Tautonia marina: one gene and its partner. The protein of the gene in region 1 binds, or shares a complex with, the protein of each later gene. Links are inferred from orthologs where the notes say so. Each region holds a gene or a part of one and is shown on either strand. Other genes may lie near its edges.

Region 1 (16,793 bases):
GCCAATCCCTTTCTCGGGTTCCTTGGAATCGGCTTCTGGCTGGCAGCGATCCGCCTGGTGGTCCTGAGCCGGAGCGATCCCCTGGGGTTGTTTCTGGCCTTCGTGGTCCTGCCCGCCCTGGCGGTGATTGTTCTGCCGAGGCTGTTTCGGTACCACTGCCTCGATTGTGGTCGATCGGGTCGGCTCGGCCGCTGGACGCAGCACGTTTGCCCCGCCGTGGCAGCGCGAATTGTTGAGAAACGGCCCCGACGGTTTCGCGGTCCCCGGCCCCTGGTCCAGACCTGCTTCTGGGCGGTGCTCCTCGTGGTCGTGCTGTTGCTGGCAAACGCCGCGGGCCTGACCTCGCGTTGACAGCCCGACTGCCAAGGTCCGATACTAAGGGACTTCTAAGAATCGAAGGAACGTTTCCGGCCCTCCTGGAGAGATCGCCTCTCCCGGCGGACTTCGGTCGGGGCGGCAGGGGATGACCCCGAGGCGATTCCGTACCGTTCCTTGAGGGAAACCAGGCGTGTTCCCAGGGAGGGCTCGATGCATCGCCTTCTCGGACGAACGCTGCGTCGTTCTCAATAGGTTTTGCCTCGGGTCGGCGCCGACAGCGGGGCCCCTCGTCCTCGATCGGTGATCACCCCAGGGGCTGCGCCTCCGCTGCCGGTTTCCTGATGTTGCTCCAGGCCCGCGTCTCCCTGTCCTGAGGATGGACCACACGATGTCCCATGCCGAGCGGATCGACACCCAAGCCCTTCTGGAAGAATTGCTCGCCCAGCGCGTTTTGGTGCTCGACGGCGCCATGGGGACCATGATCCAGACCTACTCGTTGACCGAAGAGGACTTCCGCGGCGATCGCTTCCGCGACCATCCGAAGGACCTGAAAGGCTGCAACGACCTGCTCTCGATCACCCGTCCCGACGTCATCGCCGCGATCCATCGCGCCTATCTCGATGCCGGGGCCGACATCATCGAGACCAACACCTTCATCTCCAATCGTCTGACGATGGAGAACTACGGCCTTCAGGACCATTGCTTCGAGATCAACCGCGCCGCCGCCGAACTCGCCCGCCGCGTGGCCGACGAGGTGACGGCTCTGAACCCCGACAAGCCCCGCTTCGTTGCCGGCTCGATCGGCCCGACCGACAAGACCGCCTCGATCTCTCCGAAGGTCGAAGACCCCGGCTACCGAGGGGTGACCTTCGATCAGCTTGTCGACGCCTACACCGAGGCCGTCGACGGCCTCATCGCCGGTGGGGTCGACATTCTCTTTCCCGAGACGAGCTTCGACACCCTGAACATGAAGGCGTGCCTCTACGCCATCGACCAGTACTTCGAACGCCACGGCATTCGCCTGCCGGTGATGGTCTCGGGCACGATCACCGACAAGAGCGGCCGGACCCTCTCGGGACAGACGATCGAGGCCTTCTGGCACTCCGTCTCGCACATGGAGCTGCTCTCGGTCGGCATCAACTGCGCCCTCGGGGCCGACGAACTCCGTCCGTACCTCGAATCGTTGGCGAATGTTGCCACGTGTTACGTCAGCTCTCACCCGAACGCCGGCATGCCCGACGGTTTCGGCAACTTCGACGACCCTCCCGAGCGGATGGCCGAAGTCATCGGCGAGTTCGCCCGCAACGGCTGGCTGAACATCATCGGCGGCTGCTGTGGCACGACGCCGGAATACATCCGTCAGATCGCCCTGGCCGTCGAAGGGGCCAAGCCTCGCGTTCGTCCTAAGTCAAAGCACTGGACGAGCCTCTCCGGGCAGGAACCGCTGACGATCCGCCCCGACAGCGGCTTCATCATGATCGGCGAGCGGACGAACATCACCGGCTCTCGCAAGTTCGCTCGCCTGATCCGCGAGGAGAACTACGACGAGGCGCTCGCCGTCGCCCGTGAACAGGTTGAGGGCGGCGCGAACATCCTCGACGTGAACATGGACGAAGGGCTCATCGACGGCCCGAAGGCCATGACCCGATTCCTCAACCTGCTGGCCGCCGAGCCCGACATCGCCCGCATTCCGGTGATGATCGACAGCTCCGACTTCAAGGTCATCGAGGCCGGGCTCCGCTGCTGCCAGGGCAAGGCGATCGTCAACTCGATCAGCCTGAAGGAAGGGGAGGAAAAATTCCTCGAACAGGCCCGGACGGTCCGACGCTTCGGCGCGGCCGTCGTCGTCATGGCCTTCGACGAAACCGGCCAGGCCGTCGACAAGGAGAACAAGGTCGCCATCTGTGAACGGGCCTACAAACTCCTGACCGAGGAGGTCGGATTCCCCCCCGAAGACATCATCTTCGACACGAACATTCTCACCGTCGGCACCGGGATCGAGGAGCACAACAATTACGCCGTCGAGTTCATCGAAGCCGTTCGGGAACTGAAACAGCGACTCCCCCTGGCCAAGACCTCCGGCGGTGTCTCGAACGTCTCCTTCTCTTACCGCGGCAACAACACCGTCCGCGAGGCGATGAACGCCGCCTTCCTCTACCATGCCATCAAGGCCGGGCTGGACATGGGGATCGTCAACCCCAGCCAGCTTGAAGTGTACGAGGAAATCGCCCCCGAACTCCGTGAGAAGGTCGAGGACGTTCTCCTCAATCGCCGCCCCGATGCCGCCGACCGCCTCACCGAGTTCGCCGAGTCGGTCAAGGACGCCGGCAAGAAAACCACGGCCCAGGATCTCTCCTGGCGCGATGCCCCTGTCGCCAAGCGAATCGAACATGCCCTGATTAAAGGGATTGTCGATTTCGTCGAGGAAGACGCCGAGGAGGCCCGCCAGCACCTCGGTTCCCCATTGAAGGTCATTGAAGGCCCCTTGATGGACGGCATGAACGTCGTTGGCGACCTGTTCGGCGCCGGCAAGATGTTCCTGCCTCAGGTCGTCAAATCGGCCCGTGTGATGAAAAAGGCCGTCGCGTACCTCACCCCTTTCATGGAAGAGGAGAAGCGCCTTGCCGGAGGGGTGCAGGTCCGTGGCAAGGTCCTCATGGCGACGGTCAAGGGGGATGTCCACGACATCGGCAAGAATATCGTCGGCGTCGTCCTTGGCTGCAACGATTACGAGGTGATCGACCTCGGGGTCATGTGCCCGAGTGAAAAAATTCTCGCCGAAGCCAAGAAACACGGGGTGGATGTGATCGGCCTTTCCGGCCTGATTACCCCCTCGCTTGACGAGATGGTTCACGTCGCTCGTGAGATGCAGCGTGAGGGCTTCACCATCCCCTTGTTGATCGGTGGCGCGACGACCAGCCCGAAGCACACCGCCGTCAAGATCGCCCCGGCCTACAACAACCCGGTTGTCCACGTCAAGGACGCCTCCCGATCCGTCGGCGTCGTCGAACGCCTCAGCCGCAAAGACGACACCAGGAAAGAATACGTCGATCAGATTCAAGCCGCCCAGGAACAGGAACGTCAGGCGTTCAGCAAGCGCCGCGAACGGAACCTCGTTCCTTACGCCGAGGCCCTTCGCCGCCGCTTCCCGACCGACTGGGCCACCGTTGACCTCCCCCGCCCCGAGTTCTTCGGCCAACGAATCATCGAGGAGATGCCGCTGGCCGATCTGGTCCCGTTTATTGACTGGTCCCCCTTCTTCTCCACCTGGGAGCTAAAAGGGAAATATCCGAAGATTTTTGAAGATCCTTATGTCGGCGCCGAGGCCCGCGATCTGTTCGAGAAGGCTCAGGCCATGCTCTCGAATCTGATCAAGAACGGCGAGCTGAAAGCCCGAGCCGTCTACGGCTTCTTCCCGGCCAATTCCGAGGGGGACGACATCATCGTCTACTCGGATGAGCTGCGATCCTCCGAGCGGTTCCGCTTCCACTGCCTCCGGCAGCAATGGCAGCGGCAGGGGCAGGAGTGTTTTCGGTCGCTGGCCGACTACATCGCCCCGGTCGAGTCGGGCCGCTTGGACACGATCGGCGCCTTCGCCGTGACCGCCGGCCTCGGCATCGACCCCATCGTCTCCCGTTTCGAGGCCGACCACGACGACTACAACGCCATCATGGTCAAGGCGCTCGCCGATCGCTTCGCCGAGGCGTTCGCGGAATGCCTCCACCGACAGGCCCGGATCGACTGGGGCTTCGGACGATCCGAGAACCTTTCCAACGATGATCTGATTGACGAGCGCTACCGCGGCATCCGCCCCGCTCCCGGCTATCCGGCCTGCCCCGACCACACCGAGAAGCGTACCCTCTGGCAACTGCTCGACGCCGAGGCTGCCACGGGCATCCGTCTCACCGAAAGCTGCGCCATGTGGCCCGCCGCCTCGGTTTCCGGCTTCTACTTCGCCCACCCCGAGGCCCGCTACTTCGCCGTCGATATGATCACCCGTGACCAGGTTCAGGACTACGCCCGCCGCAAAGGGATGACCCTTGCCGAGGCCGAACGCTGGCTCTCCCCGAACCTCTCCTACGATCCGGATTGACCGCGCTGAAGCGTCTCATCGTTCAGTGATGGGAAACCCAATGCCAAAGGCCGGACGAGTCGTCGCTCGCCCGGCCTTCGATTGGTGCGTCAGGTTCAGATCATCCGTGAAAGGAGATCACTCCTCCTCCACTCCTGTCCGGCTCTTCTGATACTTGTCAACGATTTGTTGTTGCACATGCGCCGGCACGGGTTGATACGAGTGGAATTCGAGGACGTACGACCCCTGCCCGCCCGTCATGCTCTTGAGGGTCGACGAGTACGAGAGCACCTCGGCCAGCGGGACCGTCGCCTTGATGATCTGAAGGCCGCCCGGCAAAGCGTCCATGCCGGTGATGTGGCCGCGGCGGGTTGAAAGGTCGGCCGAGACGTCGCCGAACTTCTCACCAGGGACGGTCACTTCCATCGACACGACCGGCTCCAGAAGCGCGGGCCTGGCCTGTTCGAACGCCTTGCGGAAGGCGGCGGCCGAGGCGATCTTGAAGGCCGCTTCCGAGCTGTCGACATCGTGATACTTGCCGAAGTGGACTTCCACTTCAACATCCACCACGCGGTTGCCGGTCATGACCCCCTTGGCCATTTGCTCTCGGCAGCCCTTTTCGACGGCCGGAATGTAGTTGTTGGGAATCACGCCACCCTTGACCGCATCGACAAACTTGAACCCTTCACCCCGTTCGAGAGGCCGGATGCGCAGGTGGACCTCGGCAAACTGCCCCCGGCCGCCGGTCTGCTTCTTGTGCCGATAATCCGCCTCGGCCGGAGCGGTGATCGACTCCAGGTACGGCACATGCGGAATGTGCGTCTCGACATCGAGCTTGTAGCGGTTCTTCAACCGCTGCAAGATCACGTCAAGGTGCAGATCGCTCATACCATTGATGACAAGTTCATGCGTTTGCTCGTCACGGCGATAGGTGAAGGTCGGGTCTTCCTCGGCCATCTTCGCCAGGCTGGCGGCGATCTTTGCCTCGTCCTCGCGGGCCTTCGGCTGGACGGCCCGAGGGACCATCGGCGCGGGGAAGTTGATCGGCTTCAAGACGACGTGAGGAGCGCTGTGCTGGCCGCCGTTGGTCACCGTGTCGGAAATGTGCAGGTCTTCGAACTTCGCCACCGCCACAATGTCGCCGGCAATCGCCTCGCCCACTTCCTCGTGCTGCTTGCCTTGTACCACGTACAGGTGGCCCGGCTTGTTGGCCTTGCCGGTTCGGAGGTTCACCAGGGGGGTGTCCGGGGTCAGCTTGCCGGAGATGATCCGCATGAAGCTGAGTTTCCCCATAAACGGGTCGATCGCCGTTTTGAAGACCTGAGCGACCAGGTCGCCGTCTTCCGTCGGGTCGATTTCGACCTCCTCCTCGTCCTCGCCGTCGTGTGGGGTCGCCGCGTCCGCCTCGATCGATCCCGGCTGGGCGGGGAAGCCGAAGCGGTGAATGTCCGCCGGGCTCAGGCCGCAGGTCGCCAGAAGGTCGAGCAACTCCTTGATCCCGATATCGTTCTTACTGCACAGGCACACGACCGGCACGATATGCCCGCGCAGGATGCCGTCGTGGGCCGCCTTGCGCAGCTCGTCGATCGCGATCGAGTCCCCTTCGAGATACCGGTTGGTCAATTCCTCGTCTTCATCGACGATCTGCTCGATGACGATTCGAGCGGCCTCGTCCGGAGACATCGGGCACCCGTCCGGCACCTCAGCCGGCGGGTTCAACACATCGACCACCCCCTTGAAGTCGGCCCCGACGCCGATCGGCACGTTGAACGGCACGCATTCGGGACCGAACGTCTCTCGAATCGACTCCAGATCGCGAATGTAATCGACGTTGTCGGCGTCCATCTTCGTCAGGGCGATGAACCGTCCTCGGCCGAGCCGGCCCGACTCCAGGAACAATCGACGGGTGTTGACCTCGATCCCCACCGGAGCCGACACGGTGATCAACACGTTCTCAACCGCCGAAATCGCCCCCAGCGCACTACCGATGAAATCGGGGTAGCCGGGAGAGTCGATCAGGTGGATTTGCTTCCCGTCCCACTCCAGGTGGAGCAGGTGGCTATCGATCGAAAAATGACGGCGCTTTTCTTCATCGTCGACGTCGAGCAGGCTCGTGCCCTCGTCGACCGACCCGCGCCGGGGGGCCAGTCCAGCCGCAAAGAGCAGGGCGTCGGCGAGGCTGGTCTTGGCCGACGCCCCGTGTCCTGCCAGGGCGATATTGCGAATGTCTTCGATGTGATACGAGCCCGATGCCATGGCTGTCCCCCCCTCTGGGGTGGGTCGCGTTGGAAGTTCGACCCGCCGGATTTGGAAAAGCAAAGATCCGGCGATCGCCTTCGGCCCGAATCGCGGGAGAGCCCGAGAAACCCAAGGCTTCCCGCCACTGGGGAGTTAAGAGCGGTCGCCGGCACGTTCCCGAGCTTCGCACAGCCGGAAACGACCGTCGTACAAGGCCCGCCCGACGATCACGCCCGCCACGGGCAGGGTCGCCAGGCGTTCCAGATCCTCCAGAGTGCTCACGCCCCCAGAGGCAATCACCGGCGTCTTCAGGCGATCGGCAAGCGCTCCGGTGGCCTCAAGGTTCGGCCCTTCGAGCATGCCGTCACGAGCGATGTCGGTGTAGATGATCGCGGCCAATGGCAGCGCATCGAAACCCTCGGCCAGGCTCGTCGCCTCCACCGAGGACACGTCGAGCCAGCCGGCGGTCGCCACCCGCCCATCCTTGGCGTCGAGGCCGAGGATCAGGCGGCCGGGGAACCGTTCGGCCATCGTTGCGAACCAGGCCGGGTCTTTCAGGGCTTGCGTGCCGACGATCACCCGTTCCAGCCCGGCATCGAGCCAGGCCGTCAGGGTCGCTTCGTCTCGGACGCCGCCACCCAACTGACACGGGACATCGACGCGATCAAGGATCGCCCGGACACTCTCCACGTTTGCCGGACGGCCCAGTTTCGCGCCGTCGAGGTCAACCAGGTGCAGCCGGGTGGCCCCTTCGGCGACCCAGTGCTCGGCCATTGCCGCCGGATCTTCCCCGAAGACCGTCTCCCGGTCGTAATCTCCCTGAACGAGGCGGACGCAACGGCCCCCTCTCAAATCAATGGCCGGGATGACTTGCATCGGCGTCCCAATCCCTTCGGCTGGTCTGACCTGACCAGACCTCATCTTTCGAATCTATATCCCGCCCCGGACCTCACCGCAAGGACCAAGGCTCCTTCCGCGTCGTGATCTCCCTGGGCGACGGAGCACGACGGGCCCCAGGCTTACAGCTCGGCGAAGTTCCGGTACATCGCCAGCCCGAGGGTCTGACTCTTTTCCGGATGAAACTGGCAGGCCATCAGGTTGTCTTTCCAGATCATCGCCGTAAACGGGGTCGGATAGTCGGCCTCGGCTGCCACGACGCTCGGATCGTCGGGAACGACGTAGTAGGAATGCACGAAGTAGACCGAGGGCTCCTCCGGCAACCCCTTCAACAAGGGGGCGGGCCGAAGCACCCGCAAGGTGTTCCAGCCCATGTGCGGCACCTTCAGGCCCGGTTTTGGTTCAAACCGCACCACCTTTCCCGCGACCAGACCGAGCCCCTGATGGTGACCGTCCTCGAAGCTCTCGTCGAAGAGCAGTTGCAAGCCGAGGCATACTCCCAGCGCGGGCGCTCCCGACGCAACTCGATCGCGGAAGGCTTCTCCCAGGCCGGTCCGGTTCAGCTCGGCCATGGCGTCTTCGAACGCGCCAACACCCGGCAAGATCACCTTGTCGGCTTTGCCCACAACGTCCGGATCGCTCGACACGACGGCCTCATGCCCGACGGCCTCGATCGCTTTCTGCACGCTCCGCAGGTTGCCCATTCCGTAGTCGATAATCGCGATCATCCGCCGACCGTCCCGTCTCGTCCCGACGTCTCAACTCCTGGCGTCCACAACGGTCATCCAATCTACCAGGAGAGGCCCCTTCCTGTCTTGATCCGGCCGGCTCCGTCGCCGAATCGCTCATTCGATCAAGACACGAGAGTGGAAGGGAACTCGAGGTCGAGCGATGAACCTTTCCTATCAGTACCGCGTCATGCGAGACGAACCTCCCACCGAGATCGGCGACCAGTTTGAGGAAGTCACATCGGACCGGACATCCAGGTTCGTGCGTCCCACCGAAACCGACGGGCTCAGGTCGAAATACTGCACCGGCGGCGGCTCGATCTGAGGGCGAGTCTGCTGATCGTAAGACGGCGACCGGCGAATGCCGTAGAACTCCTCGGCCGAAGGGCCCGGCGGCGGAGAGACGTCGATGGCCGATGGATTGGGAATCCGAGTAAAGGGAGCTCGGGTCGGCGGCTGGGCGGCCGGGCGAGTGGTGCCCGATTCAGGACGATTGGTGTCTGGGAACGGGCGGGCCACGTCGAGCGTCTCATCGGACGATCCCCGCAGGCCCAGTTGCGTTCGGAAGCTATCGACCCGGCGTTCGAGATCGCGGTTATCGATCTCGGCCAGTTGCAGGTCGTTGGTCAGGCGTTTCGATTCCTGCTGGGCGACCTTCAGTTGATCTTTAAGTTGCTGATTCTGGAATTCGAGCCGGCTGAGTTGTTCCCGAATCGCCACCCGCCTCGGATTCAAGGCAAATTTCCCTCCGCTGCCGCCAGAGCATCCCAGCGCGGGAAGTGCGATCAAGGCGGCCAGCAGCCAGGCGACATTCAACCGTCGGTATCGGATCAAGACGGTCATGAGTCCGGCGCCCTGGGGTCGGTGGTCCGAGGCGGAAATCCAAAAGGGGCGGGCTTCGAGGCGGGCTCCCCCCGACCATCCGACCCCATCCCGGCCGATTGCGATCCCGATCGATGAGTCAACCGTGCAGGCCACTCGTTCGGGTGTCAAATGGGAGAACCCCAGAACAAGTCCGCATTGCCTCGCACGGTGCCTAGCTTCGATCCGACCAGGACGACTGATCGAACCCCTCGGGAGCCTTCGAGGCATAATCCGAAGGAGGAAGCTCGTCATCGAACGTCACGCTGTCTTTCTCAAATTCGGCCGACTCCACCCCTGCCTTGAGACGTCTGAGCGCATACAGCACACCCATCGCCAGCATGGTCAGCAGAGACCCTGCCATCGCGCTGAGCAGAATAATGATTCCGGTCGAACTACTCAGCGATCCCATTCCAAACGGAAACGAAACCTCGACGCGGGCGTTGTTGCTGACCACGAACCAGAGCAAGACGCCCAGCACAAACGCAATGGCAATCACGTAGCGATAGAGCCAGAAGTTGCGGATAAGCGACGGCTTGCGACGTTTGTACGGCGAGGTCATGGCCGAGGGCTCCTGTGTTGAACATCGTCCTGGAGACTGATCGGTCATCCCGATGCCGGATCTTCGCCGCAGATCCGGTTCCCTTGCCCGGATTCCCTGAAGACTCGGCCCAGTCAGTCACCTTGGTCCATCAGCCCCCGACCATCCGACCGAGCAACGCCCCGAGCAGGAAGCGCGCCACCTCGCCATAAACCTCGAACAGCTCGGCCAGCCATCCCGGCCAGAGCCATCGCCAGCCAAGCATCAGGATCAAGGCCGCCAGGCTCAGATAAGGCCCGAACGGAATGGCCGACGACCGAGGCGACCGGCCCGCCAGGCGATCTCCGAGAATCGTAACGAGCCGGATCACCCCGTGGACCAGGCCGAGAATTGCCCCCAGGAACAAGGTCAGCGGTGTGACTTGCCAGCCGAGGAAGCTGCCGATCATCGCCACCAGCGTCACGTCTCCCAGCCCCATTGCCTCCTTGCGGAACAGGACCCAGCCCAGCACCCGGACGGCGTAGATCACCCCTGCCCCAACCACCAGGCCAAGGAGCCCCACCCCGAGCCCGCCAAGCGGCGTCTCGGCTCCGGCGGGAACCGGTCGGATGCCGGGCATCATCGTGCCGAATCCGAGCCCAATCACCATGCCGGTCATCGTGACCGAGTCGGGAATGATCTCGTAGTCGTAGTCGATGAAGGTCGCCACGACCAGGAAGGTTGCCAGGGTGGCGTGATAGGCCACGCGGGCCAGCCGCTCCATCAATTCCGAATCGCGCAGGAACTGCGGCTCTACCATCAGCTCTAGCGCATAAATCCCCGCGAACAGCACCGCGACCAGCAGCTCAATGCCCAGATAACGCCCGGAATACGCGATCCCGCACGATCGGCACGTTCGTTTTAACCACAGGGCACTGACAATCGGCACGTTGTCACTGGCCCGAATCCACCCCAGGCACGCCGGGCAGCAGGACGGGGGCCAGATGACACTCTTTTCCCAGGGGAGGCGGTAGATACAGACATTCGCGAAGCTGCCGACCAGGGCCCCGATGAGGAATGTCAGGGGGAGCATGATCGCGTGAAACATCCAGATCACGGTGTGGGGTCCTGCGGAGTGATCAGGGAATCGCGTTTCGGATCGTGGCGCGACCACGACGCCAGCACAGCCTCGGCCACCTGCTCGGCCGAGTGTTCATCCACCTCGATTCTTGCGTCGGCCACCGACCGGTAATGGTCCTCGCGCTGCCGAAGCAGCGTGGCCACCTCGTCAAGGAGCCCGGCGGCGGTTAATGCCGGCCGGTTGGCAGGATCGCGCCTCAGCCGATCGACGAGTGTTTCCGGCCGGGCCGACAGCCAGACGACGAACCCGAATCGCCGCAAGGCGGTTCGATTGGCCTCTCGCAAGACCGCCCCGCCCCCCGAGGCCAGCACCAGGCCCGATCGCGTGGTCAGGTCGGCCAGCGTGGCTTGCTCCAGGTCGCGGAAGGCCCCTTCCCCTTGCTCGGCGAACAGGCTGGCGATGGATTGGCCAATCCGGCGCTCCAGGACCTCGTCGGCGTCCTCGAACTCCCAACCGAGCCGATCCGCAACGATCCGCCCCACCGTCGATTTCCCGGTCGCCCGGTAGCCGACCAGGGCGATCCCTCGCGGTTCGTCTCGCTGCTCCGACGCTCCTGCCATCCCCGTTGCCTCGCCCTTTGATGCCGACGTGCGACGATTCGTTCGAGATGAGTCTACACCGAGGCCTCGGCCGTTGCGATCCGATCTGCCTTGTTCATCAGCCAGGTTCAAGGGAGGGCCGGTTTGCCCGTTTCGGCTCCGCAAGCCTGCCAAACCCCTGGATGTGACCTATGGATCTGTTGGGAACCCCAGGTTCGACCCCAAGCCCCGCGGGAGGATGTCGTCGGCGCGTTGTTTCATCGGTCGACGAAGCACCGCGCCCAATCCCAGGGGGCTTGGCGTGATCGCCGTCTCGGTCGACTCGACGCGGAGCGACCGGAGCAAGGATGAGTTCCCCTGAAAATCGCCTTCGGACCTCACGCTCCGCGCCGTCTCGGACCGCTCAGAGCCGCCGGTTCCCCAGCTGCGAGGAAAGTTGCGTGAGTGGAACGCATCACCCCGATGACATACCCGGCCCGTTCCCGACGATTTCCCCGGCTCGGCGCTCGAATCGGGTCCGGTGGAGCGATTCCCTCAGCGACCCCTGCGACGGCAGCCTGCTGTGCCGGCTCACGTTCTTCCTGTCCAGCCTCTCGCCGAGCTGGCAAGGGCTCATCGCTGGTCTCTGCTTCCTGGTGATCTCGATCGGCTGTGCCTGGACGTGCTACGCCACCGCGCGAGACGCGTTCCAACGTTCGGTGAATACGAACCTTCTGTCCATTGCCCGCATTGCCAAGCAGCAGATCGACCCTCGGGTCCACGCAACGCTGATCCATCCCGAACAGCACAAGAGCCCGGAATACCTTGCTCTGGTCAAACCGCTCCGAGCCATGGTCACCTCGGCGCAGGATGTCCGCTCCATCTACACCATGCGCCCTTCTCCCGAAGGGTTTCGCTTTGTGCTCGACTCGGGAGATCCCCAGGTTCGTAACCCGAACGGGCTCCCGGACCAGGCCACGCTCGGCACGCTCTACCCCGAAGCCCCTCCCGATCTCCTGCAACGCATTCAGGCGTACGATTGCTATGTCAGTCCCGAGCCAAGATCCGACCCCTGGGGCACCTTCATCTCGGTCTGGATTCCGATTCGAAATCAAGGGCGGCTGGAAGCGGTCCTCGGCGTCGACATGGACATTCAGGAGCTTCGCGCTCAATCGGCCGCCATCTGGAACGCCCAGTTGATCGCCTGCATCATGGCCACCATCGCCAGTGTCCTGATCGGTGTCTGGGTTTATCTCTACGTGAAAACCAAGCGGACCTATGTTGATCAACTGGCCCAGAGCGAACATCGCTACGCCTTGGCCGTCGACGGTTCGAACGAGGGAATCTGGGATTGGGACCTCCGCTCCGATTCGATCTACCTCTCCGAGCAACTGCGATGGATGATCGGAGCTGAACGAAATCAGGCGATCGTGACCTCGGTCCGCGAGCGATTCCGCCAGGGAATTCATCCCGACGATCTCGCCCGAGTGGAGGAGGCGACCGATAAGCACCTTCGCGATCGTGTTCCTTACGACATCGAGTTTCGCCTCTGGACGGCGTCGGGCTCCTATCGCTGGTTCCGATCACGAGGCCAGGCCGTCTGGGACGATCACGGAACCCCCATTCGCTTTGCCGGGTCGATCGGCGATGTCCATGATCGGGTCCGGCTTCAGCGACAGCTCCACCGGGCCGCCCGGCGAGACCGACTGACTCGCCTGCCGAATCGCTCCGCCCTGCTCTCCCAGGTCCGCAAGGTCATCCAGACGCACCAAGAGCGTCCCGACCATCACTACGCGCTGCTCTTTCTCGACTTCGATCGCTTCAAGATCGTCAACGACAGCCTTGGCCACGAGGTCGGCGATGCCTTGCTCAAGGCCATTGCCGCTCGGCTTCGGGAAAACCTGCGAGACACGGACGGGGTCTTGCGTGCCTCCTGTTCCTCGAGCACGGCGGCTCGCATCGGCGGAGATGAATTCGTGGTCTTGCTCGAAGGGCTTCAGCACCCCGATGACGCAATCCTCGTGGCCCGTCGCCTCCTCAAAGCGTTGGCAAAACCCTACACGATCAAGTCGTACCGCGTCCTCTCGACCGCGAGCATCGGCATTGTCCTGGGGGATGATCAGTACCAGGCGGCCGAAGACCTCCTTCGAGATGCCGATACCGCCATGTACGAGGCCAAGACCTCCTGCCGAGGCAGTCTCGCCGTCTTCGATGAAACCATGCGACGCCGTGTCAAGCGGCGGATGCAACTGGAGCAAGGGTTGCGCGAGGCGATTCCCGCCGATCAGCTCGATCTGGTCTACCAGCCGATCGTCTGCCTCCAGACCGGACGGGTCCTCAGCTTCGAGGTCCTTTCCCGATGGGAGCACCCCGAGCTCGGACCGATTTCGCCGAAAGAGTTCATCCCCATGGCCGAGGAATGCGGCCTGATCGTCGCGATGGGAGAGCGAATGATCGAGCGATCGTTCCGGCAGCTCGCCCGCTGGAGGATGGAAAACCCGGACCTGTCCATCCCCGGCGTCAGTGTGAACCTGGCCCGACAGCACCTTCTCGTGCCCGACCTGGTCTGCCGGCTTCTGAACACGACCAAGGCCGCCGGCCTCCTTCCCTCGGACATCCACATCGAGATCACCGAAGGGGCCGTCATGCACGACCTGCAAGCCGCCCGATCCACCCTCAACGAACTCCGAGCCGCCGGCTTTTCCCTGGCCATCGACGACTTCGGCACCGGCTATTCCTCGCTCGCCTGCCTCCACGAGTTCCCCTTCGACCTGTTGAAGATCGACCAGTCCTTCATTCGAGACCTCGGCATCTCAGCCCGGCAAACCGCCATCGTCCGGACCGTCACCTCGCTGGCCGAGACCCTCGGCTTTCGGGTCGTGGCCGAGGGGATCGAGACGGCCGACCAACTCGCCATGCTTCAGCAGTTCGGGTGCGATTGTGGACAGGGCTATTTCTTCGCCCGTCCCACACCCGCAGAAACCCTCCCCCTGCGCGATTGCCTTTCGCTCGAAGGGATCGACCAACCCGAAACGATCCTCTCCTGACGCAATCCCCCGGGGCCTCGACCGAGATCGGATCACAACCGGCGACCTTCCTTGCCGCGCTCTCAAAAGCCTTCCTCCATGCGTTGCAGCTCCACCATATCCCGGTACAGACCGCTCGACTCCATGAGCTCGGCGTGACTGCCCGACTCGACCACCTCGCCGCCATCGAGGACGAGAATCCGGTCGGCGTCTCGAATCGTGCTCAGCCGATGCGCGATTACGAACGAGGTCCGATTGCGCATCAGGTCGGCCAGCGCGCCTTGAATCAACCGCTCGCTCTCCGAGTCGAGATTGCTCGTTGCTTCATCAAGAATGAAGATCACCGGATCGGCCAGAATGGCCCGAGCGATCGCGAGCCGCTGCCGTTGTCCGCCGCTCAGGCGAACCCCCCGCTCGCCGATCAAGGTGTCGTAACCGTCGGGCAAGGCCTCAATAAACGCTGCCGCGTTGGCCGCCTCGGCCGCCTCCTCGATCGCCCGTCGCGAGGCCCGGCGGTCGGCATAGGCGATGTTCTCTCCCACCGTGCCGTCGAACAAAAACACGTCTTGCTCAACGATCCCCAGTAATCGCCGGTAGCGTTGCAGGTCGATGTCGCGCAGGTCGATTCCATCCAGCCGGACCGCGCCGCCGGTCGGGTCGTAGAACCGCGCAACGAGGTTGCAAAGCGTTGTCTTCCCCGCTCCACTGCGGCCGACCAGGGCAATCGTCTCCCCCGGCTCGACCTCCAGATCGATCCCCCGAATCACTTCCTCCGGATGCCCCGGATAGTGGAACCGGAGCCGATCGAGCGTGATCCGACCGCTCACGTCACCTTTTCGCACGGCGATCGCACCGGGACGGCTTTGCAACTCGGCAGGCTCGGCCAGCAGGTCCAGCACCCGGTCGAACCCCGAGAGGTTGTTTTGCAACGACGTCATGTTCGACGCCAGGACCGCGATCGGCTCCAGCAGCATCGCCAGATACACCAGGAACATCATCAGATCCCCCGGCGAGAGCGCCCCTTGCAAGACCTGCCAGCCGCCGTACAGCAACAAGATCCCCGAGGCCGTCGGCATCAACAGATCCCAGAACAGATCGAACGCCCTCGCCCGGTACCAGCCGAGCATCTCCAGCCTCGTCAGAAAATGGCTCTCCCGGACAAACCGTGTGGCCTCGGTCTTCTGCCTGCCGAAGGCCCGCACGACGCGAATCCCGCCGAACGTCTCGGCGCTCTTGGCGTCGATCTCCTGCCGCTGGCGGCGCGATCGGCGATGAATCGGCCGTAAGACCCGATTCCAGAGCCGGTCGGCCCAGTACGCTACCGGAATCAAAAACGCCGCCCCGAGCAGAAATCGCCAGTCAATCCAGGCCAGGATCAACAGCCCCCCGATGAGCTGCGTCACCGCTCGCCACGGGTTGTAAATCATGTTGAAGACCATCTCGCCCGGCGCCCCGGCATCCTCGCGCAAGAGGCTCGACAGCCCTCCCGACTTGAGCTGATAGATCCGGTGCAAGGGGAGCTTCGACGCATGCTCGAACACCCGGCGACGCACCTTCACCTGGATCTGCTTGGTTAACACTGTCGCCCGCCATCGCCCCCAGAGCCCCAGCAACGCCCCGACGATCGACACGGCGAAGACGACCACCACCACCGCCGTCAGCATCCCGAGGCCGCTGGGCGGCATTGGCAGCCAGCTTGGCACCTGTTCGGGCAAAGGGCGCTTGAGCAGGACGTAATCGATCACTACCTTCGTCGCCGCCGGAGGAATCAGCCTCAGGCTCGTGCTGATCGTCAACGTCGCCAGCGTCAGCGCCAGCATCCCCCGATGCCCCTTCATCAGGGCAAACAGGGCGCGGTAGAGCTCGAAAATCGATCGATTCCGCGTCTTTGGCAGCTCCGGCCCGAGTCCTCCCGCGTTCGACCCCGTCGCCGTTGGCGTCGACGCGACCTCCTCCAGCCGTTTCCGACTTGAAACCCGATGCCCCTCGCTCAAGATGCCGCTCCTTGCTCGCTCCCGGCTGAACCAACCGTCTCCACAACGCCCTTGCTGTTCATCATAGACAAAACCGTCTGGCCACACGGCGAAACCGCTCGCTCAACGCGCAACCTTCCCCCTCGACACCGGACCGATCCCTCCGGTTCCGGCCAATTTCGACCAACTGCCATTGCTCTTGGACACCGCCTCGCGTAAACTCTCTCACTTCGTAGCGTAAAGATTTCGAGTTACGGCCTCTCACATTATTCGGCCGGTGCCTTGCGGGGCGTGTGATGGCGATCACCAAAGAGAAGAAGCAGGAGATCATCGACGCGTTCAGGCGCGAGGAACATGATACGGGATCGCCCGAGGTGCAAATTGCGCTGCTGACGGCCCGCATCAACGATTTGACCGACCACTTCAGGACCCACAAGAAAGACCACGCCAGCCGCCGCGGGCTGCTGATGCTGGTCTCCAAGCGATCGAGCCTGTTGAAGT
Region 2 (14,958 bases), on another replicon or contig:
CTGGTGATTCGGGCTCGGGACGGGGATCGTGAGGCGTTCGGGCAGCTGGTCGAGCAGTTTCAGCGCACCGTGTACGCGGTGGCTCTGAGCCGGCTTGGCAACACCAGCGAGGCAATGGAACTCACTCAGGAAGTCTTCCTGCACGTGATGGGACGCCTCGATCAGTTGCGCGAACCAGAGCGGTTCGCGGGCTGGCTCCGTCAGGTCACCGTTCGGATGGCGATCAACCGAGCCACCCGTCGCATTCCACCAACGAGCATTGAAGATGAAGTCCTCGACGGCGCGGCGGTTCATCGTCATGAGCCGCTTGACGAACTCATCTCCCAGGAGCGAGCCCGAAGGCTCTGGGACGCCTTGAATCAACTCAAGTCCCTGGACCGTGAAGCCCTTGTGGCCTTCTACATCCGGGACCTGTCGCTCATTGAGATTGCAGAGGAGCTTGGCGTGCCGATCGGAACGATCAAACGACGGCTGCATACCGCTCGAAAGCGGCTGAAGGCCCAGCTTCGGGCCGTTGCCGTTGATCCCGAGGAATGGGCTGATGCGTTCGAGCCCGAGGAGGAGGAAGAGCCCGTCGCGCTTCTTGCCGCCTGCTGATTCCTCTTGTGGAGCCCTCGGTCGTTCGTGCAATCAACGACCGAGGGTGACCTTCTTCGTCTCCCAGATTCATTTATTGAACGTACCGGGATTGATTCTGCTCGGATCCAATCTTCGCCTAGACCTGGCAGCCAACCTGGGTTACTCGTCTTCAAATTCTCCGAGAAGGTCATTGATCTCCTCGTCCAACTCGTCCATCTCAAACTCGTTGGAGGAGGAACGCGCGGTGATGTCCGGGGGTTCTTCTTCCTCGAGTCGGGGCTTGGAGGGATCAGTCTGCGTCCTTGCTCGGAGGTACAATTTGATCGGGACATCGTTAAACGGGAGTTGCTCCCGAAAAACATTCAAGAGATAACGTTGATAGGTTGGATCGAACAAGCCAGGTCGGTTCACGAAGAGGACGATCGTCGGTGGGGCTACACTCACTTGCGTGGCGAAGTAAATTTTCGGAACGCGGTTTTCCCGGACTGGTGGGGCGTGGGCAGTCACCGCTTCTCGAAGAATTCGATTCAAGGTTCCGGTTCCGATCCGTCGATGGGCGCGTTTGTACATGGCCTGGGCCAGGTTGATCAACGCCTTGACGTTCTTCCCGGTTTGTGCCGTGATGAAGGCAATGGGGGCATAGGACATTCCCTTGAACGCATGCTGGACCATCGTCGCATAACGGCCGGTTTCTCCCCGAGCCGGTCCGGCGAGGTCTGAGAGAATAAGGTCCCATTTATTGATGACGATCACGCAGGGCTTGTACTGCTTCGTGATGTAATCAGCGAGTTGTTTGTCAAGCCGGGTCACTCCCTGGGTCGGATCAATAAACAAGAACACCAAATCAGCGCGACGGATGGAGCGTTCGGCGCGGTGAATCGAGTAAAAATCCAGATCGTCACGGATTTTCGCCTTCCGACGCACCCCGGCTGTGTCAATTGCGACAAACGGTAGCCCATCAAGCTCGAAACGAACATCGACCGAGTCGCGGGTAGTTCCCGGGATTTCGGAAACAATCATGCGTTCCGCGTGCGCAAGCGTGTTGATAAAGGTTGATTTTCCCGTGTTCGGTCGGCCGACCACAGCCAGTTTCATCGCCTCAGAAGCAACCTTCGACCCATCATCTTCCGGTGGAAGGTGGTCGAGGATGAGCGAGATCAGTTCGGATTTGTTGCGGTTCTGGTGCGTTGAGATCGGAATCGGCTTTCCGCGGCCGAGCTTGTAGAATTCCTGGCCCTGAGCATCGAATTTTGGATCATCGGCCTTGTTCAGTGCCAGAATCACCGGAGCCTGTACGTATCGGAGACGGCGTGCAACCTCCTCGTCGAGCGGCATCATGCCATCTCGAACGTCGACGACGAAGAGGACGACATCTGCCTCGCCCAGCGCCGTCTCAATCTGCCGTTCAACATGCTCGCTGAGATCATCGCGATCAACGATCCCCACGCCTCCGGTGTCGATTAGTTCGATAAAGCGGCTGTTTCGGCCGTCCGGCAACTCGGCGAGGGTGGCAACACGGTCTCGTGTCACGCCGGCAACATCGTCCACAATGGCGATCCGACGCCCAGCGATCCAGTTCAGGAGCGACGACTTCCCCACATTGGGCCGACCGACGATGACGACACGGGGCAGGGGCATGGCGATGACGTCCCAAGTACCGAGCTCACGCCTTGACGTGGCCTCGGACGGAGGGCGATCCTTTTTGAGGTGGGGAGAAACGAGGAATCTACGACCGGGCGCCGAGACTCATTGTAGTGAACCACGAAACGCCGGGACCGTTCCATTCTAAACCGGCTCGCTTGAACTGGACAACGTTCGGGGGCCTCGATCTGACATGAATGACAATTCGGAGGGATTGATCAAACGGTCTGGGACGATTGCAGCAGGATTCACACTGCTCGATGGAATCGCGCTGGTCATCGGCGCAGCCATCGCCTCAGTGCATCTCAAGCAGGCTGCTCCCCCCGATCCCTTGACGGGAACCGGATGGGTCATGATGTGGCTCACCTTTGCCGGAGTCGCACTGACTGCTTCCGGGCCGTTTCTTGCGTGGATTCGACGCCGTTCAGGTCGTCCGGGAACCAGTCTGCGATTGGGAGATTGGCTCTGGGTCCTTCTTGGAACACCCTGGGCCCTCGCTGCAATCCCTCGAATTGTGACGGGTGCCCGCAACGATGAGCAGCACGATCTTGCGCGCCAGCTTTACGACGTGATTTTGATCTCAGGACTCGGAGCCGCCAGCCTTGTCACCCTGGTGATCGTCTGGGCTCGATGGGTGATTGTCCCTCCCAACCCGCCGGACGTGGGCCAGGGGACATCGGGAAGCTGGACCGAACGGATTGGCCTGACCCTGGCGGTCGCCTGGCCGTTACAATGTGCCTTTGGGATGGTGGTCCTGGGTACGCCTTCCTGAAGGAATTCGGCTCCGGATCCACCTGAAACCGTAGATGGAGAAGGGCCGAGTGTCTGACCTGCCGAGGAATCCCGATCGCAGCAGGCGTCAGCGAGGGCCTCGGTTGATCGATCTGATCGGCCTGATCGTGGGCTTTGGAACTGCCGCTCTCCTGATCCGATCGCTCTGGCCGTCCAACCGATCCATGTCTCCCGAAGTTGGGGTGGTCGTTGGTTTGCTTCACCTCTGGCTGGGGCTCGCCATGGCGGGACCGGTTTTACTGCTGATTGATCGGAGAGGATTGCATGATACCACTCGCCAGCTCAGTTGGGCTCAGGTGGCCTGGCTGCTGATCGGATCGTACTGGCTCGCACTCACCGCGCTGGTCGTCCCGACCCGGATGCTAGTGCATCCCTTGCTTGGCGTCTTACCAATTCTTGCCGCCTTGCTCCTGCGGGGGATTGGTCCGAAGACTTCCGAGGCGAGACTCCGAGCTCAGAACTGGACCGACCAGGTTGCCCTTGGGCTCATGGCCACCTGGCCCCTGGCCTGGATCGCCTTGATCCTCCTCAGCAATACCCTTTTCTGACCACCAGGGACAGAGTGTTCCACGACGGGATGCGCTGCCGAATGAGCGTTGATCTTGAAGCCGGTCTCGTCGGACGATAGACTTTGTGGTTTACCCTTGCACCTGCAATAAAGGGCTTGGACCGACTTCCCGGTTTCGACGTCAGAGGACGCAACCTCAATGCCTCGTAAACGCTTCGGACGAAGCCGCAAGAATCGTTGCCGCTTTTGCACCCCCGAGGGATGCCCCCGGCCGGCTTACGTCGACTACAAAGATATGAGCCTGCTGAAGAAGATGCTCACAAATCAGAGCAAGATGTTCTCTCGCAAGCGGAGCGGCAACTGCGCAGCGTTCCAACGCGCTACCGCTGATGCCATCAAGCGAGCACGCTACATGGCCTTGCTGCCGTATGTTGGTGAGTGAGGCGAATCGGCCTTCTCGGATTTTCCTGCGAGCCGTCCGTTCCATCCTTGCAATGGTTTCTGTTCGACGTCCTGACCTATCTCCTCCTGAGAAGGTTCAGGGCGTCGATGATCGTTTCTAGCGGACGCGATCAATCAATCGTGACCGATTCCTGCTCGATGCGTTCGGGACGGATCGGCTGGGCGACAAATTGACGAAAGAGCTGGTCAAGCAGAACGTAAGAACGATCGAGGTGGGTTGAGAGATCTTTCTCCGCTCCGGCTCGAAATTGTCCCCGATAGGCATCGCGCGCGTAGTTGAGAAATGCTTCACGGTAGGTGCCGTGATCGTGATCCATCAAGAACACGGTTAGGGCGATCGCCTGCGCATAGTGAAGATGCGGATCCCCTCCGTTGCTTCCATTGAAGGTTGCTCGATCCAGGGTGACGAACTGGTCGATCGGGATCAACTCGTCTCGTTCGACGTGACGACGGTGTGCTTCCTCGAAGCGCGGGCCGACGCGGCCACCATAATGGATCGATCCGTCCGGCTGGTGTTCCAGGGTTTCGAAGTAGGTTCCCAGACCCTCAAACACCCAGAAATTGCCTGCGTTCAAGAGATAATCCGAACGACCAGCCAATTCGAACAGGAGTTGGTGTGAAACCTCGTGGTAGAGCGTGGCCTCGACCGGGAGGACTCCCCCTTCGTCCTTGAAAAAATAACTGCTCTTTTGCGTGTCGAGATAAATCCCGAGCGTATCCTTGATCCCAGGATCCCTCAGCCGAGGGGCAAGATAGTCCACGTATTGTTGCTTCGTTCCGAAATAAAAGACTCGGTGTTGGCGAGGAGCATTCGGGGGTGCCGTGGCGGAGGATGACCGCTTCAATTGGGCGAGCTGAAGCCGTTCGGGGCCGATCAGATCTGCTCCCACCGATGTGAACAGGTCGTAAAACGCTTCGAGTCGGCGCCCGAACTCGATGCCCTCGTCCAGGGGTACGCTCGCCTGAATTTTGAAGTGGGGGGTGGTGATTTGCCAACCACTGGTGATGGAACCCTGCCGAGCCGCATCAGCCTCTGAGGCAGGCACCCATCGCAAGCTGGACCTTCCCTGGCGAGAGGGCGCGGGAAGCAACCCTTGCTCAAGGTTCTCAACCCAGTCAGCCGGAATCCAGCCGTAGGTCGGATGGGGAATGTCTCCGTTCTTGAATCTCAGGATCGCATGCGGGGTGGCCCAGCCTCCCTCGTGCGGAACGTATCCCAGAAGCCGACGTACTTCGGAATGGTCTGGGCTTCTACGGAGGACCTCCCGGAGACTCGCATCGGCGAGGGCGAAACGTTCTTGCTCGAAGGCCTGGTTGGCAAGTTCCTCATACTTCTTTGCAGCCTCTTCACGAATGACAACGACCTCGGGAAGATGCCTCGCATCCTCTTGTTCGTTGTCCGATGCAGGAACGATTTCGAGCAAAGGGAGGAAACGCCCTGGTCCGTCGGGCAGAGGAATTGGTTCGATGACAGCCCGAACAGTCTGAGCTTGTAAGACTTCCCCGCTCGCCTCCAGACGATTCGCAAGTTGTTCAAGCGCCTGCGATTCGGAAGCCAGGATCTCGAGGCGTTTGGCATGAAGCGCGTGACGATCGTCCCCCCGGGGAGGGATCGCTGCCGCCTCGTCTGTCTGAACGAACCCAATCCCAAGCAAAAGTAGACCAAGTAGTCGTAGGGACCATTCAAGGATTGCCAGATTCTCCACTGGACCCACGAAACGGATGGTCGCAGAATGCCCCCCAGGTGTCAGAACGATCTTCGAGGGCTGAAGGGTTGGTAGCATGGCGATTCGATCCCTCGTGCCTTGCGTGCTGGGAATGCTGGGGGGCCTGATTATGGGCTGGCTTGCAGCATCGTATTCTACCCCGAGTGTCCGGGCCGGTCAGGGGGATCGCTCGGGTGAGTCCATCCTCGCTACGGGGCCTGTCTCCGTGGAGATGGATCGGGTGACAAAGCAACTGAGCACAACCGACGCGGTTTATTTCCTCGACTATTCTGGTGGAAGACTCCTGGCGACCATACCGAGCCTTCGACAGACGGTTTCGGGCACGCAGGTTCTGGGTGATTTCGCGGTTCGAGACCTGGTCGCGGACTTTCAGCCTCCTCGAGGGGCAACACCTCGATTTGCCATGACCATCGGTCAGGTCGGTCTGGGCACCGGAACGGGGTGGGCGCCCCTGTTTGTCCTGGAGACACAGACGAGGAAAGTGGCAACTTACCGCCTGACCCCCGGCCCACTTCGCCCAGGGGGAGAGCAGCCTCCCACGTTTGAACTCCTAGAACTCAAGCAACTTCCCTGATTCGATCACCGACTCTTGCCCATGAATCTGATGACAGAGACAATGACAGCACACGAGACACCCCCGGATCGTTGTGTTGTGCAACACCTGCGCGATCGGATGACGAATTTCTCGACGATCGTGAGAATCCTCCGAGGTGTTTCGACCGGACTTCGGCCCGATCCGATCGCTCCCTGATTGCATCATGAATGTTCACGAGCAAACCGGCGGAACGGTTCCTGATTCTCCTGAACCTCACGTTCAAGAGTCCAATGACCCTGTGTCGAAGAGACGCCTTTTCCTTCTTGGCGGAGGGATATTTCTTGGAATCCTCGGTCTCGTTCTCCTCCTGAGACCCAACCCCGACCCTGACCGACTCTGGCAAGACGCTCAGCAAAGCCTGAAAGCCGGTCGTATCGAGGATGCCGAACTCGCCGCGAAACGGCTTGCTCAGCTTCGCCCGCCGACGGATTCGGATCAGATGCTTTTTGCCCAGGTCGCGATTGCTCGGGAGCGAACAGACGACGCGCTTGCCATCCTTGCCAAACTTCCCGAGGCAAGTCCCCTCCGCCCTCAGACTGAGCTTCTCGCCGGACAACTCGAATTGCGACGCGACCGGATGAGAATCGCCGAGGACTTTTTCCTCAAGGCAATCGAACTCGACCCGACCCTGACGCAAGCTTACCGTGAGCTGATCTATATCTATGGCTTTCGGTCGCAATCTGACGAGATCGACAAAACGTTTCGTCGCCTGTCTCAGCTCGGGCCATTGAGTGCCAACGAGGCGTTCATCTGGTCATTTATTCGAGGAGTGCAATGGACCCCCGAGGAAATCGTCGAGACCCTCTCCCGGGCTGTTGAGGCTGACCCCGAAGATCTTCGTTCTCGGATCGCCCTGGCCGATGCACTCCTCGAACTCACGCGATTTGAGGACGCGGCCACGGTTCTCGCTCCCCTGGATCGCTCAGATCCCGACGCAAGAGCCGCTCTCGGTCGTCTTGCCCTGGAACGAGGGGACGTCCCCGCCCTTCAAAAATTACTGGCCGATGCTCCCGAGAATCACGCGGGCATTGCGCTGCTTCGAGGAAAGTTGCAACTCCAGCTCCGTGATCCCAAGTCCGCGGTGAAGTCGTATCGATCAGCCCTCGACCTCAGACCGAATGACCGAGAGGCACTTTCCGGCTTGGCCCAGGCCCTGAATCAATCCGGAAGGCAAGAGGAAGCGTCCGAGGTGGTTGAGCAACTCAACCAGGTCAACGAGCTCAACAATCTGTTAAGCCAGCTTCCTTCGTTCGACGGGAATCCCAATGCTGAACGTTATCTCGAACTCGGTAGGATTTGTGAGTCGATCGGCTTTTTGCCACAAGCCCGGGCCTGGTATCAGAATGCAATCCGGACCGACCCTTTCCACAAAGAGGCCCAGCAAGCGATCGCTCGAACGGGTGAGGGACAATCCGAAGCGCGTGATGAGGATCGAGAGACGGAGAATTGACCTCGATCCCCAGCTTTCAGAATCCTGTATTCGTCGGAGCGAGCCCGGCGGCGGCACCTGCCTGGCCCCCGGGGATCCCTGGACCGCCTCCTCCTGGCATTCCGGGCTGGAGTTCTCCTCCCGGTGACGCACCGTTTGGAGCAGCGTCAGTGCCTCCTTGCGAGGTCATTTCCTGCCGCCAGCCTTCTCCGAACGGCCGAGCATCTTCCTGGTCGATCAGCCAGCGGCCCTCGGGATCGAAGACACGCTTGTTCTCAAACTCGCCAAACGGATCGATCGCCGTTTCATCGTAGGTCGAGAACGGATAGCCGGTCGTGTGTTGAAAGAAGGCAAGGAAGCGGTGGTCGAGTCCCATGCCAAACGGAGGGCGGGTTTCGTGACCCACCACGTTGAAAATCTTCTTGTGGACCGGCGCCGTGTGAAAGACCAGAATCATGAACGAGGTGGCCACCGCGGCCGCCGCCAGCCCGAACCCGATTCGACCGGCGTGGAAGACCGGCATCGGGAACCGGATCATCGTCGGTCCCAGAGAATCGGTCGTGAGACGGAGGACCACGAACGACACCAGGAACAGGACCAACAGACACACCAGATCGGCATATCCGTACGACCACGATCCGGCATTTTCCGTGATCAAGGTCGCCAGGGGCTCATAGAAGTTAAAGGCGATGACGCTGGCAAACAACACGTTGAAAAAAACGAGAGCGGCACCCCAGAGCCCTTCGCTCATGACCGTGTAGGTCAGTCCAAGAAGCACGGCCACGATGCCGAGGTGAACGACGATTTCCATTCGGTTGAGTCCCCTTCGGACCTCGCTTCGAGGCGGAAAATGGAGTGAGAATGAGGCCGAGTTACTTGACCACCCGCATGAGTTCTTCGATCGAGGTGCGTCCCTGGATCACCTGTCGTAAGCCATCTTCGGTCAGGTAGATCATCCCGTTCTTGCGCGCCTCATCCTTAATCGCCTTGACCGAGGGATTCTCTCGAATCAACTCGCGCATGGGGTCGGTAATCAGCAAGAGTTCGAAAATCCCGGTTCGGCCCATGTAGCCTGTGCCGCCGCACATTGGGCAAACTTGCTCGGGTTCCTTGGGAGGACGGTAGAAGACGTCCACCTTGTCAGGAGGAAGGTTTGCCTTCTTCAGGAACTCTGCCTTGGGCTTGTAGGGTTCCTTGCAGGTTTCGCAGAGCAGTCGGACGAGCCGCTGACCGAGGATGGCTGTGATTGAGTTGGCGATCATGAAGGGCTCGACCCCCAGGTCGAGCATTCGAAAGAGGGCCGTCACCGTGTCGTTGGCGTGGACGGTCGAGAAGACCATGTGACCGGTCGTCGCTGCCTGGCAGGCGATTGTCGCAGTCTCCTGATCACGGACCTCACCGATCATGATCACGTCGGGGTCCTGGCGCAGAATCGACCGCAACTGCTGGGCAAAAGTCTGACCCGCCTTGGTGTTGATTTCGATCTGAGTGACGTTGTCAATGTGGTACTCGACCGGGTCTTCGACCGTGATAATGTTCTTCTGAAAGCGGTCAATCTCTCGAAGACAGGCATAAAGCGTGGTGCTCTTGCCCGAGCCGGTAGGTCCACAACAAAGGAACATTCCGTGAGGCTGGTTTACGATCTCGCGAATCGACGCCACCATCTTCGGTCGCATCCCCACTTCTTCAAGCCGGCCAACCGAGGCGGCATTGTCGAGAATTCGCATGACCAGCTTCTCTCCGGCTTTCGAACCGGAGGTCGCGACTCGGAAATCAATCTCGCGTCCCTCAAACTTCGCCGCGAAGGAGCCGTCCTGAGGCTTGCGCTTTTCGGAGATGTCCATGGCGCAGAGAACTTTAAAAATGTTGATCACGGCGTCGCCGGTCGAGCGATCGAAAGGTTCGGCGGCGTGCATGATGCCGTCGATCCGGTAGCGCACGGCAAGCTGGTCGGGACTCGGCTCCAGGTGGATGTCGGTCGCTCGGCGGAGGATTGCGTCGTAGACCAGTTCCTTCGCCCCAATGAATTGAGGCGAGCCCTCGGCTTTGGCCACTCGGTCCTCGTCAACCTTGCCGGTAGACGACTTCCCCATGAACGTGATGGGCGGCCCCCCGTGATAGTCCGTCCCTTGCTCGACATTAAAAATACGACGTTTCAGTAATCCGTTGATCAACTCGCCGAAGTGATAGGGCGTCAGCACCTTCTCATCATCGGGAACAGTCTGATTTCTTGAGTAGGCATACGTTAACGAAGGTGCCAGATAGGCAATCAGGAGGAGAACCAGGCCAATCGGATAGAACGGGATGATCCAGACGAGCAGGAATCCGAGAATCCCACTGAAGAAGACCAGCGAGTTCCACATTTCGAACCGGATGTTCTGCAGTTCCCGGGTATCGTCGTCCACCCAGTCCACCGTCTTGACCCAGGCAAGATAGATCAGGACGACCGGAACAAACTTGAACAGGTTCAGGTACAGACCAGGACCTCGGAGGGTGTTGATGGCCGCGGACTGGGCCAGAAGCAACCCCGGCAGTTCGGCTGCCTCGGCCCCGTTCACGAGGCCAACAAGCGCCAGGGCAATCATCGCCAGGACCAGGCGCGGGCGGATCATAAGTGGAACTCCGAAGCGTCGAAAACCATTGGGAATCCGAGAACCGTAACCGGGGCAGGCAGAAGGGGAACCTCGACCATGACGTTCCCCTCCGAATTCCGTGTTAAAGAATTCCAGGCTGGGCGATGGTAATCCCCTTCAACGCCATCTTCAACGCCTCGGGGCTGGGAGCGACCTCGAAGGCCGTCGCTCGTTCGACTTTTTCAGCCTGAACAAGTTGCTTGAGGCTTTCGGTAAAGTCTTGCATCCCATCTTCCTTGCCGATCCGGATCGCGTCACCGAGCTTGCCGTCTTCTTCGTTGAGGATCAGCTTACGCACGGTCGGGCTGGTGCGCATGATCTCGCACGTCGGTATCCGGGTCTGGCCGGTCTTTTCTGCCCAGTCTTTGGCCGTCGGCAAGAGCTTTTGTGCGATGATCGCCTGGAGGTTGAAGGCCATTGACTGCCGCAGCGCCGGGTGCATGTCTCTCGGGAACAGGTCCAGAATACGGCCGATCGTCGAAGGGGCCGAGGAGGCGTGAATCGTTCCGAACACCAGGTGGCCCGTCTCGGCCGCGTGCATGGCCGCATTGAACGTGTCGCGGTCACGCATCTCACCGACCAGGATAATATCCGGGTCCTGTCGCACAGCGTGCTTCAAGGCCGTATCCCAGTCAATGACATCGATACCAACCTCTCGCTGGTGGACGATCGATTTCTTGTCGACAAACGTGAATTCGATCGGATCCTCGATGGTCACGATATTGCAGCGTTCTCGAGAATTGACGTACTCCAGCATTGAGGCAATCGTCGTCGATTTTCCGGAACCGGTGACACCCGCCAGGATCACAATTCCCTGGTCGTGACTGGCGATTTCGGCCAACACAGGAGGCAATCCGAGTCCTTCGAAGTCCGGAACCTGATTGTTGACCCGGCGGGCGACCAGGCTGAGCTTGCCTCGTTGTCGGAAGAGATTCACGCGGAAGCGGGTCTCCATCCCATCCGGATCCGTCACGATGTGGGCGAAGTCGACACCGCCTTCCTCTTCCAGGATGGTTTTCTGCCGAGCTGTCAGCAGCGGGAACATCAATCGTTCCATGTCTGCCGTGGTGAGCGGCGGAAGCTGCATCTGACGAAGTACGCCGGTCAACCGCATCGCCGGAGAGACGCCGACCTTCAGGTGAAGATCGGAACCTTTGTGCTTCATCACCATCCGGAACAGCTTGTTGGCTTCCGGCTCGCTCGGGTTGACAGGCTCGATCGTCTGGGCATCGATACCGGTGGCCATGGAGGTTCTCCTGGGACGTGAGACCGGGGCAATCGTTCAGGGGATCGGTGGGATGGGGTGAGAACGAGTTGGAATCATGGGAATCGAGGAGGTCAACGGGGCCTGAACATGGCACACCCCATTGCGATCGACGTGCGACTGTCACACTCCGGTCAACTCTCGGACGGGAACGTGATGGCGGCTGAGATAGGCTTTTGTTTCGGCAATCGTAAATTCTCGATAGTGGAAGATGCTTGCGGCAAGGGCCGCATCGGCTCCTCCCTCAACCAGTGCGGCTCGCAGATGCTCCGGATGCCCGGCACCGCCGGAAGCGACCACCGGAATCGTCACGGCATCACTGACCGCGCGCGTCATAGGAAGATCATACCCGTTCTTCGTGCCGTCGGCATCCATGCTGGTAAGAACGATCTCGCCGGCCCCGAGTCGCTCGACCTCGCGAGCCCAGGAAACCGCCTCCAGACCGGTTGGGATGCGCCCACCGTTGATATGCACCTCCCAGACCTCCTGATCGCCTCGTTGCACCCGTTTCGGGTCGATATTCACGACGATGCACTGGCTTCCGAATCGCCGAGCAGCAGAACGGACAAACTCAGGATCACGAACCGCCGTCGAATTGATCGAAACCTTGTCTGCCCCGGCATTCAGAAGCGCTCGAATATCGTCGAGGGTCCGGATTCCGCCACCAACGGTCAGCGGCATGAAACAGACTTCCGCCGTCCGACGGACCACGTCGAGAATGATTCCTCGGCCTTCGTGACTGGCCGTGATATCGAGAAACACCAGTTCGTCCGCTCCCTCGGCATCATAGCGAGCGGCCACCTCAACCGGGTCTCCGGCGTCTCGAAGATTCAAGAAATTCGTGCCCTTGACAACACGGCCCGCGTTGACGTCGAGGCAAGGAATAATCCGCTTGGCGAGCATGGCGCGACGATCCGATGAGGCAAGCAAACGGAACGGGCCGACGGTCAGGTGAGACGGGCAAACCGATCGACCCTGTATCTGAATCGCAGAATTGTACCGCTCAAAGTCAGCTCATCCTAGGGATCGCCGGACCGCTCACCCCGAGAGATCTCAACCCTTTCGATCGCTCGGGAACCCATCCGCCATCAACGCAGGTCATCAATTCGGTCGAAGCGTATCGATCATCCGAGGACAATCCGGGAGCCCATCCAGAAAAGCTCGGCCGTAGGGCTTGGTCAAGACTCGGGGGTCAAGGATCACCACAATCCCCCGATCGGTTCTTGAACGAATCAAGCGTCCAAAGCCTTGCTTCAGCTTCAAGACGGCCTCGGGAACTTGGTGTTCGAGGAAGGGGTTGCCGCCTCGCGCTCGAATCGCCTCAAGACGCGCTTCAAGCAACGGTCGTTCGGGCACGCTGAACGGGAGCTTGGTGATGATGACGTTCCCCAGGGCCTCCCCCGGGACATCCACCCCTTGCCAGAAGCTGTCGGTACCGAACAGAACGCTTCCAGGGTTGGATCGGAACGACTCGATCATCTTCGATCGGGGCAGTCCATCGCTCTGCGAATAAAGCGGAATGTTCCGTTCGATGAACCAGGGAAGCAAGGCTTTCGCGGCCGACTCCATGAAGCGATACGAGGTGAAGAGAACAAAGGCCCGGCCCCCGGTTTTCTCAAGGTACGTGGGAATGGCTCGGAGGCAAGCGCGCTCGAACCCGGCCGGGTCGTCGGAAGGGTCGGGCATGTTCCGAACCAGATGAAGACGGGCCTGATCCTCGTACGCGAAGGGACTTCCCAGCTGGAGCGATTGCCCACTGCTCAGTCCCAGTCGGTTCCGGATGAATCGGAAGTCAGGCGGCGACCCCGAGCAGAGCGTTGCTGAGGTGAGGATGCAGGTCGGCACCTCCTGAAACAGGAGTCGATTCAGGACGGGACCAACCTCAATCGGTGCCGCCGCGAGGGAAACCCGGCGCTTCTGGAGATTTCCCTCAAGGTCAACCCAGTACACCCCATCCGGCTCGGATTGCTCCAGCCAACGATCGATGCTGATGGCCGTCAGATCGCAGCGGTCGCCGACGGCAGTCAGCTCCAGCCGCTGCCCTTCGTCTTCGATCTCCTTGGCCCCCTCGAAAATTGCACTCGCCAGTCGTCTGAGGGTTTCGGGCAGCTCCGATTGAAGGCCCATCGGACGGCGAAGTCGACCGTTCGGCTGACCTTCGGATTCTCGCCATCGCATGATGGCGGCAAAGAACGCCGACGCGGCAATCCGCGCGGGTCGAGTCGCATCGATTGCCTCGTCAAGGTCGAAGTGGGCGAGCAACCCTTTTCGCGTGCGCTCGTTGTAGAGTCTGCCGAGCAGGTAATCGACCTGACCGGACGTAATCCGGAGCCCGAGATGATCTCCCGCGATCGCCTCAAGCGTGTGGGCCTCATCGAAGACAACCACATCGTAATCCGGAAGCAGACCGAACCCTTCGGCCCGAAGGGCCAGGTCACTGAAGAAGAGGGCGTGATTGACGACCAGGATATTGGCCGTTCGCATCCGTCGGCGAGCCTTGAAGTAGTAACAGTCCTGAAATCGAGGACAGCGTTTCCCAAGGCAATTGCCGTTTTCACTCGCCACCGCATCCCAGACGGCCGACAGCGGCCGAAAGTTGAGATCCGAACGGCTTCCGTCCTCCGTCTCCCTTGCCCACGATTTCAGGCTGCTAAACTGGTCGAACTCGTCCGGATGCTGAAAGGTCGCCAATGCCCTTCCACCGGCCGACTCCAGGCGACGAAGACTGACGTAGTTCGATCGTCCTTTGACCAGGGTCGCCGTGAATTCGCACGGCATGACCGCTCGAAGAAAGGGCAGATCTTTCTGGAGTAACTGCTCCTGGAGACTGATCGTGTGGGTCGAGACGACAACCTTCTTCCCCCCCCCGGCCGCCGCGAGAATGCTGGGGACAAGATACGCGAAACTCTTGCCCACCCCGGTGCCCGCCTCAACGACAAGGTGGCCACTCTCGCCGATGACCCGGGCGACTGCCTCGGCCATCGCCAGTTGCTCGGGGCGAGCCTCGTAGCCTGGCATCCGACGGTTGACGGCTCCTCCGGGGCCAAGGATCGGGGCCGGGTTGAATTTGAGTTCGGTCATGTTCGGCCTCCCGACCGACCTTTCGTCTTCACGGATCGGGATTCCACAGGGCCTCGGAATCGCGCGAATCAACCCAGGATGAGTCCTCTGGCCAGCGAGCGGTGATCCGATTGACCATCACATCACGGCTCCAGAGGACGATGATCGGTAGCGCGACACAAAAATACAGCACTTCAACAGCAATCATGACCGGCAGCCACCAGCCCGCATTCGGAGGGGAAACCAAAGGAACCCAGCAGATCGCCAC

What was found.
Region 2: the proteins of hisH (region 1) and hisF are in contact, whole or in part, in a crystal structure (PDB 6RU0), measured with the Thermotoga maritima proteins. The link is inferred for Tautonia marina from one-to-one orthologs. Residues at the interface, in WP_004080484.1 of Thermotoga maritima: Asn15, Arg18, Arg22, Arg117, Leu118, Pro119, His120, Met121, Gly122, Trp123, Asn124, Asn134, Gly135, Tyr136, Tyr138, Val140, Tyr158, Glu180, Lys181, Ser182, Ser183, Lys184, Ile185; in WP_004080486.1 of Thermotoga maritima: Met1, Leu2, Ala3, Arg5, Ser40, Glu41, Asp45, Glu46, Ala70, Glu71, Ile73, Asp74, Ile75, Pro76, Phe77, Asp98, Lys99, Ser122, Gln123, Glu161, Thr195, Leu196, Asn247, Arg249, Glu251.

Annotation. Positions count from the first base shown.
Region 1 is NZ_WEZF01000022.1:11,603-28,395, reverse strand. The notes cover bases 6,451-9,443. They hold hisH (imidazole glycerol phosphate synthase subunit HisH), read right to left. Parts: upstream 8,254-9,443; coding sequence 7,648-8,253; downstream 6,451-7,647. Other genes in these bases: GA615_RS22160 (DUF1049 domain-containing protein), read right to left, coding at 9,290-9,443; GA615_RS22165 (hypothetical protein), read right to left, coding at 8,431-9,096; hisA (1-(5-phosphoribosyl)-5-[(5-phosphoribosylamino)methylideneamino]imidazole-4-carboxamide isomerase), read right to left, coding at 6,782-7,504; fusA (elongation factor G), read right to left, coding at 6,451-6,646. Outside these bases: GA615_RS22190 (hypothetical protein), read left to right, coding at 1-351; metH (methionine synthase), read left to right, coding at 707-4,411; more of fusA, read right to left, coding at 4,529-6,450; more of GA615_RS22160, read right to left, coding at 9,444-9,676; GA615_RS22155 (prepilin peptidase), read right to left, coding at 9,807-10,742; GA615_RS22150 (shikimate kinase), read right to left, coding at 10,748-11,335; GA615_RS22145 (putative bifunctional diguanylate cyclase/phosphodiesterase), read left to right, coding at 11,755-14,340; GA615_RS22140 (ABC transporter ATP-binding protein), read right to left, coding at 14,403-16,313; rpsO (30S ribosomal protein S15), read left to right, coding at 16,589-16,793. UniProt on the Escherichia coli protein: IGPS catalyzes the conversion of PRFAR and glutamine to IGP, AICAR and glutamate. The HisH subunit catalyzes the hydrolysis of glutamine to glutamate and ammonia as part of the synthesis of IGP and AICAR.
Region 2 is NZ_WEZF01000012.1:35,928-50,885, reverse strand. Bases 10,644-13,377 are described here. They hold hisF (imidazole glycerol phosphate synthase subunit HisF), read right to left. Parts: upstream 12,534-13,377; coding sequence 11,754-12,533; downstream 10,644-11,753. Other genes in these bases: GA615_RS15350 (ATP-dependent DNA helicase), read right to left, coding at 12,732-13,377; GA615_RS15360 (type IV pilus twitching motility protein PilT), read right to left, coding at 10,644-11,612. Also shown: GA615_RS15410 (RNA polymerase sigma factor), read left to right, coding at 1-597; ribosome biogenesis GTPase Der, read right to left, coding at 739-2,217; GA615_RS15400 (hypothetical protein), read left to right, coding at 2,414-2,992; GA615_RS15395 (hypothetical protein), read left to right, coding at 3,096-3,560; rpsR (30S ribosomal protein S18), read left to right, coding at 3,720-3,962; GA615_RS15385 (DUF1570 domain-containing protein), read right to left, coding at 4,093-5,406; GA615_RS15380 (hypothetical protein), read left to right, coding at 5,765-6,283; GA615_RS15375 (tetratricopeptide repeat protein), read left to right, coding at 6,744-7,754; GA615_RS15370 (hypothetical protein), read right to left, coding at 7,771-8,544; GA615_RS15365 (GspE/PulE family protein), read right to left, coding at 8,606-10,345; more of GA615_RS15360, read right to left, coding at 10,449-10,643; more of GA615_RS15350, read right to left, coding at 13,378-14,711; GA615_RS15345 (hypothetical protein), read right to left, coding at 14,740-14,958.